Regions from separate parts of the Kitasatospora sp. NPDC034035 genome, predicted to be linked through region 2. Evidence: riboswitches for the same ligand, from Rfam matches in the RefSeq annotation. Region 2 holds a riboswitch; each other region holds the start of a gene.
What was found. A riboswitch is a leader RNA that binds a small molecule or an ion and turns the genes downstream of it on or off. The one in region 2 is predicted to bind cobalamin.
Positions count from the first base shown of each region.

Region 1: linked by a shared signal. The riboswitch ahead of ACZ52J_RS10760 (ribonucleoside-diphosphate reductase subunit alpha) and the one ahead of ACZ52J_RS22395 (cobalamin biosynthesis protein) in region 2 are both predicted to bind cobalamin.
Region 3: linked by a shared signal. The riboswitch ahead of nicT (Nickel transporter NicT) and the one ahead of ACZ52J_RS22395 (cobalamin biosynthesis protein) in region 2 are both predicted to bind cobalamin.

Region 1 covers NZ_JBVISA010000006.1:99,297-103,257, forward strand. The annotation lists gene ACZ52J_RS10760 (ribonucleoside-diphosphate reductase subunit alpha) at 1-1,232, opposite strand, end outside; cobalamin riboswitch at 1,424-1,549, opposite strand; gene ACZ52J_RS10765 (GH12 family glycosyl hydrolase domain-containing protein) at 1,632-2,969, opposite strand; gene ACZ52J_RS10770 (glycoside hydrolase family 26 protein) at 3,065-3,961, opposite strand, start outside.
Region 2 covers NZ_JBVISA010000015.1:141,242-145,202, forward strand. The annotation lists gene ACZ52J_RS22385 (putative cobaltochelatase) at 1-252, opposite strand, end outside; gene ACZ52J_RS22390 (cobyric acid synthase) at 249-1,787, opposite strand; gene ACZ52J_RS22395 (cobalamin biosynthesis protein) at 1,784-2,770, opposite strand; cobalamin riboswitch at 2,924-3,055, opposite strand; gene ACZ52J_RS22400 (helix-turn-helix domain-containing protein) at 3,253-3,936, shown strand.
Region 3 covers NZ_JBVISA010000005.1:152,076-156,036, reverse strand. The annotation lists gene ACZ52J_RS09345 (M24 family metallopeptidase) at 1-201, opposite strand, end outside; gene ACZ52J_RS09340 (cupin domain-containing protein) at 304-537, opposite strand; gene nicT (Nickel transporter NicT) at 665-1,792, opposite strand; cobalamin riboswitch at 1,825-2,038, opposite strand; gene ACZ52J_RS09330 (ArsR/SmtB family transcription factor) at 2,121-2,504, shown strand; gene ACZ52J_RS09325 (hypothetical protein) at 2,560-3,961, shown strand, end outside.

The sequences.
Region 1 (3,961 bases), on a different contig from region 2:
TCCTTGAAGGTCATCCAGCCGTTGCCGGTCTGCGCGAGGGTGCGCATCATGCGGGCGTACAGGGTCTGCGCGGGGATGGTGCGCACGGCCTTGCCGGCCAGCTCGGCCTTGCGGTAGGCCTCGTCGAAGTCGGCGCCCCACAGGTCGACCAGCTCGGGCACGTCGGCCGGGGAGAACAGCGACCAGTCCGCGTTGGCGTTGACCCGGCGCATGAACTCGTCCGGGATCCAGTGCGCCAGGTTGAGGTTGTGGGTGCGGCGGGCCTCTTCGCCGGTGTTGTCGCGCAGCTCGAGGAACTCCTCGATGTCGGCGTGCCAGGTCTCCAGGTAGACGCAGGCGGCGCCCTTGCGACGGCCGCCCTGGTTGACGGCGGCGACGGAGGAGTCGAGGGTGCGCAGGAACGGCACGATGCCGTTGGACTTGCCGTTGGTGCCGCGGATCAGGCTGCCGCGCGAGCGGATGCGCGAGTAGGACAGGCCGATGCCGCCGGCGTGCTTGGACAGGCGGGCGATCTGCGCGTAGCGGTTGTAGATCGAGTCCAGGTTGTCCAGCGGGGAGTCGAGCAGGTAGCAGCTCGACATCTGCGGGTGGCGGGTGCCGGAGTTGAAGAGCGTCGGCGAGGAGGTCAGGTACTCCAGGCGGCTCATCAGGCCGTACAGCTCGGCGACTTCGCGCACGGACTGCTCGTTGTCGCCGACCGCCAGGCCACAGGCGACGCGGAGCAGGAAGTGCTGCGGGGTCTCGATCACCTTGCGGGTGATCGGGTGGCGCAGCAGGTAGCGGGACTGCACGGTGCGCAGGCCGAAGTACTCGAAGCGGTCGTCGCCCTTGGTGTCGATCAGCGCGTCCAGGGCGGCGGCGTGCTTGGCGACGAACTCCGCGGTGGTGTCGCCGATCAGGCCCTCGGCGTGGCCGACGGTGATCGAGGCGGAGAAGGACGTGGAGCCCTGGCTGTTCGCCTCGTCGACGATCTCCAGGGCGAGCAGGCGGGCGGCGAGCTTCGAGTACTGGGGGTCCTCGGCGATCATCGACGCGGCGGCGTCCACGGCCAGCCCGCGCAGCTCGGCGAAGTCCGAGCCGGCGTGGCGGCCGCGCAGCGCGGCGGCGGCGACATGGCCGGGGTCGACCTCGGTGAGGTCGACGCTGCGGTCGGTGAGCAGCCGCAGCAGGGCGCCGCCGGGGTCGGAGACCTTCGGGTCGGTGAAGGCGGTACCGGAGCCCTGGGCGGGCAGGGTGGCTGAGGCAGCGGTGGTCAAGGCGCTCTCTCCTGGCGGCGATCGTCGGCGGTGATCGGAGTACCGGGCGATCGGGGCAGGGGAGCACGCGCGCGGGCGCAAGCGGCGTCCGTGCGACGGTGGCATCCCCGGCCCGCCCGCGAGGCCCGGAAGGTACTGCTGGTGCTGGCGCGGCCTCTGCGGGAGGGCCGTGGCGCACGCTGTCGGCAGGTCATCGGACTCGCGGGCAGGGCTCTTGGAGCCGCTCGCTCACCGCTGCGGGGCAGTCCCGGATTCCCACCGGGTTCCCCTGCATCGACAGCAGGGATGAGCATACATCTAGTGGCGCGAGTCCGATGCAGCCCCACATGTAGTGTCGCGGGGCACGACTGTTCGACTCATCGTGCGATAATCTGCTCAGGCTGGAGGGTGCCATCCCTGGCCCGTACGGGCATCGCACGGGCGCATCCGCACCTGGGTGGTCCCGCCCGCGGAGGCGCTCGCAGAGGCGCCCGCGGAGGCGCTCGCAGTCCCGCTCGAGGAGGCGCTCGGACCGGCACTGGCGGCAGCGCTCGGACCCGCACTCCCGGCAGCACCCGGATTCTCGACGCAGCGCCCCGTGTCCTGGTTGGCGAGCTGTCCCGTGGGGGTCACCCGCCAGCGCTGGTCGGGCCGCGAGGTGCAGCCGGTGAGGACGGGGAAACCGAGGCCCGGGTCCTCGACGCAGCGCCCGTTCTGCCCGATCGAGCCGTTGTCCCCCATCGTCCAGGTCTGGGCCGGCGAGCCGTCGCAGGTGCCGGCGCCGACCGCGGCCGGATCGCCCGCCACCCGGCTGTCCAGACAGAGACCGGGCAGGGCCGAGGTGATCGCGCCGCTCGGCTGTCCGGCGGCGGCCTGGAACGAGAAGGAGTCGCTGCCGAGGCCGGCGCCGCCGTCCCAGATCTCGAACCCGGCCTGGACGGCGCACAGGTAGGAGCCGGCCGGGACGTAGCCGCGCTGGATGGCGTCGCGGGTGAAGGCCCGCAGGTCCAGGTCGGTGACGGAGGTCGTGCCGGTGGCCATCTCGTAGGTGATCAGGGTGTGGCTGCTCTTCTTCGGGGCCTCGTACACGCGGTAGGAGGTGCCGCCGACCTGTAGGTCGCCGGTCCGCTGGCCGAACGGGGTCTTGCCGTTGCCGCGCAGCCAGATCATCAGCTCGGCGCTCTCGGTGAAGGAGCAGCTGGTCCGGCTGTTGCTGTACCAGACGTCGTACGAGACGTTGTAGACGCCGCCGTCGACCTGGGTGGTCTGCCAACTGCTGGTCGCGTACCGCAGGTTGTCCACCGGGATGGGCAGCGGGCCGGTGCCGGGCTGGAGCTGGGTGCTGATGTGCGGGTAGGCGCCGGGGCCGCGGTCCGGGTCCGTGAGGCTGGCGGGGCTGATCCCGCTGCGGGTCACCCGGAAGTCGGTGCCGGCGCCGCTGCTGCTGATGCAGAGGCCGCCGGTGGCGTTCCACTCGTTCGGGTTGATCAGGTAGCGGCCGGAGTCGACGGCCTGGGACGGGTAGCGGTTCTGCCCGGTGGAGCAGATCTCGCCGGCGGTCGCGGCCGGCAGCGGGGTGACGGCCGTGGTCGCCCGGACGGGCGCCTGCGGGTCCCGCGAGTCGTGCGGGATCAGCACCGCGCACAGGGCCAGCACGATCGCGATGGTCGGCGCGAGCCACCACCACGGGCGCAGGCCGCGGCGCCCGGTTCCGGGCACGACGGGGTGGGTCATGGGGCTCTCGCCTCCCTGCTGCGGTGTCTGCGGCCGGTGCGCGGGCCGGGGCGGTGGTGTCGTAGGCCGGTACGCGGGCCGGGGCGGGGTCGTGCTCACCCGGCGGGCGTGGAACTCGACCGGGGCTTGGTCGCGGGCGAGGTCGGCTTCTTGACCGGAGGCTTCTGGGTGGTGGCCGACGGGCTGGGGGAGGCCGGCGCGTCGGGGGAAGGGGCGGGTGCCGGGGCCGGCGCCGTGACGGTCAGGGCCGGCTCGGAGTGGACGGTCCAGGGCGTGTTGTAGCGCGGCGCGGAGACCCCGGCGGCGAACGCCTGGGCGGCGGCGGGGGACGCGGCTACCCGCCAGTCGACCTCCTTCCTCGCCTCGTACCAGATCACGCCGATGATGTCGGGGTGCTGGGCGAGCTGCGAGAACATCTCGGTGATCCACTGTGCCTTCAGCCCCGAGGTGTCGGTGGCCCCGGTCTCGGTGATCACCACGGGCTTGTGGCTGAACGCCCGGATCTGCTCGATGGTCGGCTGGAAGATCTGGTCGAACGACTTGTACTTCTCGACGCCGGTGGTGCCGTAGTAGCCGGACAGGCCGACCCAGTCGACGTAGTCGTCGCCGGGGTAGAGCGTGTTCAGGCTGGTGGCGTTCTCGTAGTCGACGTTGGGGCTCCACACCCAGGTGACCCGGGTGGCGCCGGCCTGCTTGAAGATGTCGTGGACGTGCCGCCAGGCCTGGACGTACTGGCCCTTCTTGTTGCCGTTGGACTGCTCGGCCCAGGGGTACCAGTAGCCGTTCATCTCGTGGGCGAAGCGCAGGGCGACGGGGTAGCCGAGGCCCTTGATGCCGTCGGCCCAGGTCTTGATGTAGTCGTCGAACCTGCCGTCGATGATGTTGGAGAGGGAGTACTCCGGCTGCTCGCCGCGGAGCTTGTCCTCCTTGGCTTCCTTGCGGTAGTCCCAGGGCTCCCAGGCGACCATCGGCATGATGCCGCGTTCGGCGAC
Region 2 (3,961 bases):
GGCGGCGGAGTGCGGCCCGTCCGGGCACTGCGGGTCGGGCGCGGCCGGGTCGCAGGCGAAGCGGCAGCCGTCCACGGCGGCGATGGACGGCAGCAGGCCGGCCAGCGCGCGCACCATGGTCGACTTCGCGGTGCCCTTCTCGCCGCGGACCAGCACGCCACCCACGGCCGGGGAGACCGCGTTCAGCAGCAGCCCCAGCCGCAGGTCGGCCATGCCGACGATCGCGGTGAACGGATAGCGGACGTCAGTCATGCGTCACTCCCAGGTGCCCCGGGCGCCAGGAACGGCAGCGATCCGGCCGCCGGCACCCCGCCCTCGATCAGCTTCCACAGCGCGTCGGTGTCCGCGTGTTCCTCGATCAGGTCGCCCAGCCGGTCCAGCCGGGCCTCGCGCGCCTCGGCGAAGGAGGTGTCCGGCGCCGGGACGAACGCCCGGCCCGCCAACTCGGCGACCTCGCGCAGGAGTTCGCGACGGAAGTCGTCGTTCTCCAGCACGCCGTGCCAGGTCGTGCCCCAGACCGAGCCCACCCGGCAGCCGTCCAGACTCTGCCCTCGGCCATCGGAGACGAACGCCTGGCCCCCCTCCACGGCCACCACCCCGTGGTGGATCTCGTAGCCCTCGACCCGGTGCCCGAACGCCTCGCCGACCGGCCGCGCCAGCACCTTCTCGGCGCCGAACCGCACCTGCGTCGGCAGCAGGCCGAGCCCGTCGACGGCGCCCGCCTTGGACTCCACCTCGTCGACGATCCCGCGCGCCAGCATCTGGTAGCCGCCGCACACCCCGAGAACCGGCAGCCCGGCCGCCGCCCGCGCCTTCAGCGCCGGCTCCAGGCCGCGCTCGCGCAGCCAGGCGAGGTCCGCCACGGTGGCCCGGGTGCCGGGCAGCACCACCAGGTCGGCGTCGGCCAGCTCCTCGGGTCTGGTGGCCCAGCGCACCAGCACGCCCGGCTCCTGCGCCAGCGCGTCCAGGTCGGTGAAGTTGGACAGCCGGGGGAAGCGCACCACGGCCACCCGCAGCACGTCCGCCCCGAGCGGCCCGCGCCCGTCGACCCGGTCCACCACCGTCGACAGGTCCAGCGAGTCCTCGGCGTCCAGCCACAGTCCGGGCAGCATCGGCAGGGTGCCCAGCACCGGACGGCCGGTCAGCTCGTGCAGCATCTCCAGCCCGGGCGCCAGCAGCCGCGCGTCGCCGCGGAACTTGTTGACGAACCAGCCGGCCACGTGCCGCTGGTCCTCCGCCGACAGCAGCGCCAGCGTCCCGTACATCGCCGCGAACACGCCGCCGCGGTCGATGTCCCCGACCACCACCACCGGCAGCCCGGCGGCCGTGGCCAGGCCCATGTTGGCGATGTCGCGGTCGCGCAGGTTGATCTCGGCGGGCGAGCCGGCGCCCTCGCAGACGACCACGTCGTAGCGGCGGCGCAGGTCGGCCAGGCACTCCAGGGCGCGCTCCAGCAGGACGGGCTTGCGCTCGCGGTAGTCCAGCGCACCCACCTCGGCGACCGGCCTGCCCAGCAGCACCACCTGGCTGCGGCCGTCCGCGCCGGGCTTCAGCAGCACCGGGTTCATCGCCGCCTCCGGCTCCACCCGGGCGGCCTGCGCCTGCATCGCCTGGGCCCGCCCGATCTCGGCGCCGTCGGCGGTGACGAAGGAGTTCAACGACATGTTCTGGGCCTTGTACGGCGCGACCCGCACACCCTGGCGGGCCAGCCAGCGGCAGATGCCGGCCGTCACCACGCTCTTGCCCGCGTCCGAGGTCGTCCCGGCGACCAGCAGCGCGTTGCTCATGCCCCACCCCTCCTCTTACCGAACGCCCTGATCACGAGATGCCCCGCGACCGTCGTACCCAGTGCCAGCGCGCCCACCCGCCGGGAGAGCGCGCAGGCCCGCTCGATGTCGTCCGCCGTCACCGGCCGCAGCTCCGCGCCCAGCACCGGACGGTGCTCCACGCGCTCGCCGTACCGCAGTGTGCCGCCCAGCCGCACGCCCACCGCCCCGGCGAACGCCGACTCCGCCTGGCCCGCGTTCGGGCTCGGGTGCGAGGAGCCGTCGCGCCGCCAGACCCGCCAGGCCGTCCGGGGCTGCGGGGCGGCGGCCACCGTCAGCAGTGCGGTCAGCCGGGCGCCCGGCCAGCCCGCCACGTCGTCCAGCCGGGCCGAGGCCCAGCCGAACCGGGCGTAGCGCGGCGAACGGTGTCCCACCATGGCGTCCAGGGTGTTCACCGCACGGAACGCCAGCAGCCCGGGCGTGCCCGCCAGGGCACCCCAGGCCAGCGCGTTCACCACGGCGTCGGCGGTGTTCTCGGCCACCGACTCGACCACCGCGCGGGCGATCTGCTGCCCGTCCAGCGCGCTCGGATCCCGCCCGCACAGGTGCGGCAGCCGCTCCCGCGCGGCCCGCAGGTCGCCGTCCTTCAGCGAGCGGCCGATGGCGCGGGCCTCCCGGGTGAGCGAGGTGCCGCCGAGGACCGTCCAGGTCGCGGCCGCCGCCAGCGCCGCCCGGCTCAGCGGGCGCCGGCCCACCGTACGGTCCAGGGCGAGCGCGCCCGCCGCGACCGCGCCCACGCACAGCGCCGTGTACCCGGCCCCGGCCGTACGGTCGTCGCGCCACAGGCGCCGCTCCAGCCGGGTCGCCGCGCTGCCGAAGACGGCCACCGGGTGGCCCCGGCGCGGGTCGGCGAAGCGGGCGTCGGCGGCGTAGCCCGCGACGGCGCCCAGTGCGAACGTGGCGGCGCGGGCCAGGGGGCGTCCGGTCGCAGGACGGACGGTCACAGGACGAACGCCGGAAGGGGGCTGATCGGAAGACAACTCATCGGGAGACAGCTCGGCGGAAGGCCGCTCGGAGTCCGGTGGGGCGGGGCAGCCTGCATCGCGTGCGTGTCCTCACTCAGGGTCCGCGCCCTGGATCGACGTAGCGGGGGCGAGAGTCTCCTGGCTTCCGGGTCGGACACACCCCCGGGGCCTTCCAGCGGCTTCTGACGGCCCGCCGTGGCGATCATTCCGAGCGTGCTCCCCGGTGACAGTGGCGGGACCGCGCCGGACTCGCACCGGCTTCCTCTCCATGCCTCCGATTGGCCCCAGGATCCCATCACGCGGCCGAACCGGGAGTCAACCGAGGTCACGGAGGGGTTGGTCACACCGGGCACCGCCCCGACGCGCTGTGGGATCGCCCAGCGGAGCACCGCCCCCGGACCGGCCGCTTCGTGGGTTCGGTCGCTGGGGCGCACCGCGGTCCGCGCCTACCGTTCGGTGGCATGCGTCGCAGAAAGACCCCCACTGTCCCGCCTCCGGTGCCGTTCTCCCCCGCGGCCGCCCGCGCCCACCGGGCCGGCCTCGGCCTGACCCCCGAGCAGGTCGCGGAGGGCATGGCCGCGCACGGCGTCCGGCTGCTGCCCGCCCACGTCCTCGCCTGGGAGGCCGGCGAGCTGCGCCCCAGCGAACCGGAGTTCATCGCCCTCGCCCGCGCCCTCTGGTGCCCCGCCGCCCAGCTGATGGACACCCGCCCGGTACGGCTGCGCGACCACCGCGTCGCCCGTGAACTCGGCCAGGCCGCCGTCGCCGACCGCACCGGCACCGTCCTCGCCACCTACCGGCAGGCCGAACTGACCGGCCAATGGGACGGCGACGAGGAACAGACCCGCGCCCTCGCCGAGGTCCTCGACCTGACCCTGCCCGAGCTCGTGGAGGCCACCGGCCGCCGGGAGGCCCTCGGCCAGCTCCTCCGCCAGTGCGTCGCGGGCCGCTGGCAACCCCACCTCCGTGCCCTCGCCCGCATCGTCCCGGCCCCCGCCGACACCCTCGCCGCCGCTCTCACCGTCCTCCACCAGGAACACCACGTCCCCACCCACTGGGGCGCCACCACCCGCGCCGCCCCACCCCCCACCACCGACTCCCTCACCCCCCGCTTCTGGCACCTCCTCGACGCCGCCACGGACTGACCCCGCGCCCCGACGCCGGACCCCG
Region 3 (3,961 bases), on a different contig from region 2:
CTCCCCGGAGTCGTCCGGCGGCAGGTCGTCCGGCAGCGCGAGCAACACCCGCTCCCTGGTCAGCAGCAAGGTCGCTCCACAGGGCGCGCAGCCCGTCAGATACCGCACGTTCGCCGCCCGGGTGATCAGCGCCGCATCGGCCCCGGCCGCACTGCAGTGCTCCCTCACCCGCTCCCGCCGACCCGCGTACGCATCCGCCATGCGTCGAGCCTACGAACCCCCGGGCCGAACCGCCCGCCGAGCACTCCCGACGGAACCCCGGGACACCTCGGGCAGGCGCCGTTCGGCGCGCGACGACAGGGGTCAGCGCGGCGGCCGGGCGGAGACCACCATGGTCAGCGCCGGCATCCGCCGCCCCGGGTTGCGGCAGACGTGCGGGTAGGAGGCGCCGAAGAAGACCGTGCTGCCGACCGGCACCGGGTGTCCGCGCTCGTCGTGCACCAGGGCCGGCTCGCCCTCGTCGACCCGGATGATCTCCACCGTTCCGGCCGGGTGCTGCTCGCGGCCGCATGAGTGACGCTCATGGCGCTGCCGCATGAGCTGTCCTCATGGGGCGGCCGCATGAGCCGTCCTCATGGCCCGACCTCATGAGTCGAGCTCATGGCGCTGCCGCATGAGCGCGGCTCATGCCCCGGCCCCATGAGCCACTCTCATGCCCTCCGGCTCACGACCCCTCGGGTGCCCAGCGCTTCTCGACCCGGGCGAGCTTCCAGTACCCGATCGCCACCGCCCAGACCACCACGAACAGCCCGGCGATCGCGTAGCCGACGTTGTCCAGCGAGATGTCCGCGATCCAGCCGGTCACCGGGTCGGTCAGGTCGAGCTTCTCGTGCAGCACGCCGATCAGTTCGATGGTGCCGATGATGAAGGCCACCGCGATCGACAGCCCAGTGATGGTCAGGTTGTAGTACACCTTGCGAACCGGGTTGGCGAAGGCCCACTGGTACGCGAAGTTCATGAACGTCCCGTCCAGGGTGTCGAACAGGCTCATCCCGGCCGCGAACAGCAGCGGCAGGCAGACGATCGCGTACCAGGGCAGCCCGGAGGCCGCGCCCGAGCCCGCCATCACCATCAGGGTGACCTCGGTCGCGGTGTCGAAGCCCAGGCCCAGCACCATGCCGACCGGGAACATCTGCCCGGGCCGGGTGATCGAGCGGGTCGCCCGGTTCAGCACCCGGGCCATGAAGCCGCGCGAGTCGAGGTGCGCCTCCAGCTCCGCCTCGTCGTACTGCCCGGCCCGCATCGCCCGGAACACCTTGATGATGCCGAGCAGCGCCGCCAGGTTGAGCGCGCCGATCAGGTAGAGGAACACGCCGGAGGTGGTCGTCCCGATCATGCCGAGCCACTTGTGGGTGGCCGAGTCGTCGTCCATCAGCGTGCTCGCCAGCTGCGCGCCGCCCGCCACCAGGGCGGACATGAGGACCACCATCGAGGAGTGCCCGAGGGCGAACCAGAAGCCCACCGAGACCGGCCGCTTGCCGTCCGCCATGAGCTTGCGGGTGGTGTTGTCGATCACCGCGATGTGGTCGGCGTCGAAGGCGTGCCGCATGCCGAGGGTGTACGCGGTGATACCCAGGCCCACCCCGAAGACCTGGGTACCGACCGCGTACCGTTCGGGTGCGACCAGGAAGATGAGCGTCCCGAAGGCCACCACGTGCATGGCCAGGATCACCCCCATCAGCCCGGCCGTACGGACGGTGTCCTCGCGCTTCCACCGGAAGGTGGGCAGCACGGACGGGACCGTTCTCACGCCCGCTTTCACGTCTGCGGCGGCGGTTTCGGGCAGGGTCATCTTCGGATCACGCTCCAGCACCTCGTGGAATCACTTCGTGAGATGCCGTGGCCGGTCTCCTGGCTTACGGGACGTCCGTACCCGCCTTCCCAGGTGCGCGAGGCACCCAGTGGCGTCGTGGGTACGGACGACACTCCTCCGGGGACGGAGGAGTGACCCGATCACAGTGGCGAGGGCCGCTCCGGAATCCGGACCCCTGAGGGTCCGTCACCGGTCTTCCCGAGCACCACGGCGGGCAACACCGTAGGGGCCACGCCCCGACCCATGCAAGGCTGCGCACCTGCGCAGGTGTCCAGGATCACAGCACGCCGCCTGCAAGAATGTCCGCATGCATCTCGTACCGGCCGACCGCGCGGGCCACCGCACCATCGACGGACACCGGGTCTGCGAGGCCATCGCCGCGATCGGCGACGCCGCGCACGTCCGGTCCTGGTCCGAGCGGTTCTCCCTGCTCGCCGACCCCGGACGGCTCGCCCTGCTGCTCGCCCTCCACCGGGCCGGCCCGCTCGCCGTCACCGATCTCGCGGTCGCCACCGGCATGCGCGACACCGCCGTGTCCCAGGCCCTGCGGCTGCTCCGCACGGCCGGCGTGGTCACCGGCGACAAGGACGGACGTGTGGTGCGCTACCGGCTCGTGGACGAGGACATGCGCCCCCTCCTCGACGCGTGCGCCGCCGCCGAGCATCACGAGCCCACCGCAGCGGCGGGCTGACCGACACTCGGGAAACAGCACCCGGCGCGCCACCCCGGATGAGTACGATCATGGTGTGCCGTCCCACCCCCACGTCTGGCCCGCCGACCGCTGGAACACCCGACCGGTCAAGGCCCGCGTGCTGGCGGTCGCCCGCACCCTCACCTCGGCCACCCGGGTCCTGGACGTCCTCACCCTGCTGAACCCCGACGGCATCGCCCGGTACTTCACCGTCAACCCCGGCTCCGCCTTCGCCGACCGCGCCCTCGACGAGTACCTGCACGGCCTGCCCGGCTTCACCGTGCTGGACTGGGAGGACGCCGTCCGGCACCGCTTCGACCTGGCCGTCGCCTGCGCCGTCCACTCCTCCATGCACCGCCTGGACGCCCGGCTCGTCGTCCTCCCCCACGGCGCCGGCTACAACCGCCTGGTGACCGAGTCCACCGGCGACACGGTCAGCGCCGCCGGCCTGTCCCGCAACGAACTCACCCACCGCGGGCGGGTGTTCGTGGACGTCCTCGGCCTCTCCCACCCCGAGCAACTGGACCGCCTGCGGGACTCCTGCCCCGAGGCACTGGACGTCGCCCACGTGGTCGGCGACCCGTGCTTCGACCGGATGCTGCACAGCCGACGCTCCCGCGACACCTACCGCGCCGCACTCGGCGCCGTCGACGGCCGACGGCTCGTCGTCGTCAACTCCACCTGGAGCGAGCACTCGTTATTCGGCCGCCGCCCCGACCTGCCCCAGCGCCTGGTCCGCCGGCTGCCCGCCGACGAGTACACCGTGGCCGTCGTCCTGCACCCCAACATCTGGAGTCGGCACGACCCGGAGTCCCTGCTCGACGCCGCCCGCCGGATGGGCCTGCGCCTGATCCCGCCGCACCAGGGCTGGCAGGCCGCCCTGGTCGCCGCCGACGTCTTGATCGGCGACCACGGCTCGGTCTCCTTCTACGGCGCCGCCCTGGAACGCCCCACCATGCTCGTCGCCACCGGCGCCGCCGAGCTCGACCCGCGCTCCCCCAGCTACGCCTTCGGCCAGGCCGCACCCGTGCTCGACCCCGACGGAGACCTCCCCGCCCAGGTCGAGAAGGCTCTGGCCCGGGACCCCGCCGACCTGCGCGAGATCACCGACCGCTCACTCGCCCGCCGCGGCGAATCCGCCCGGGTGCTGCGCCCGCTGCTCTACTCCTTCCTGGAGCAACTGGACGAACCAGGGGACGAACCGGCCCTGCCGCCCTACCCCAAGCCCGTCCTCGGCCCCGGAGCCGCCGACCGGCCCACCGCCTACGACGTCGAGGGCGCGAGCGAGGGGACGGAGGTCAGCCTGCGGCGCTACCCCTTCGACCCGAAGGACCACAGCCCACGGGGCTTCCACGCCCTCACCGACGAGCACCCCGGCGACGCCCTGCGCTACACGGCCGAGGTCCTCGCCCGGACCGAGGTGCACGCCGAGCGCCCCGCCGAACGCTGGCTCGCCG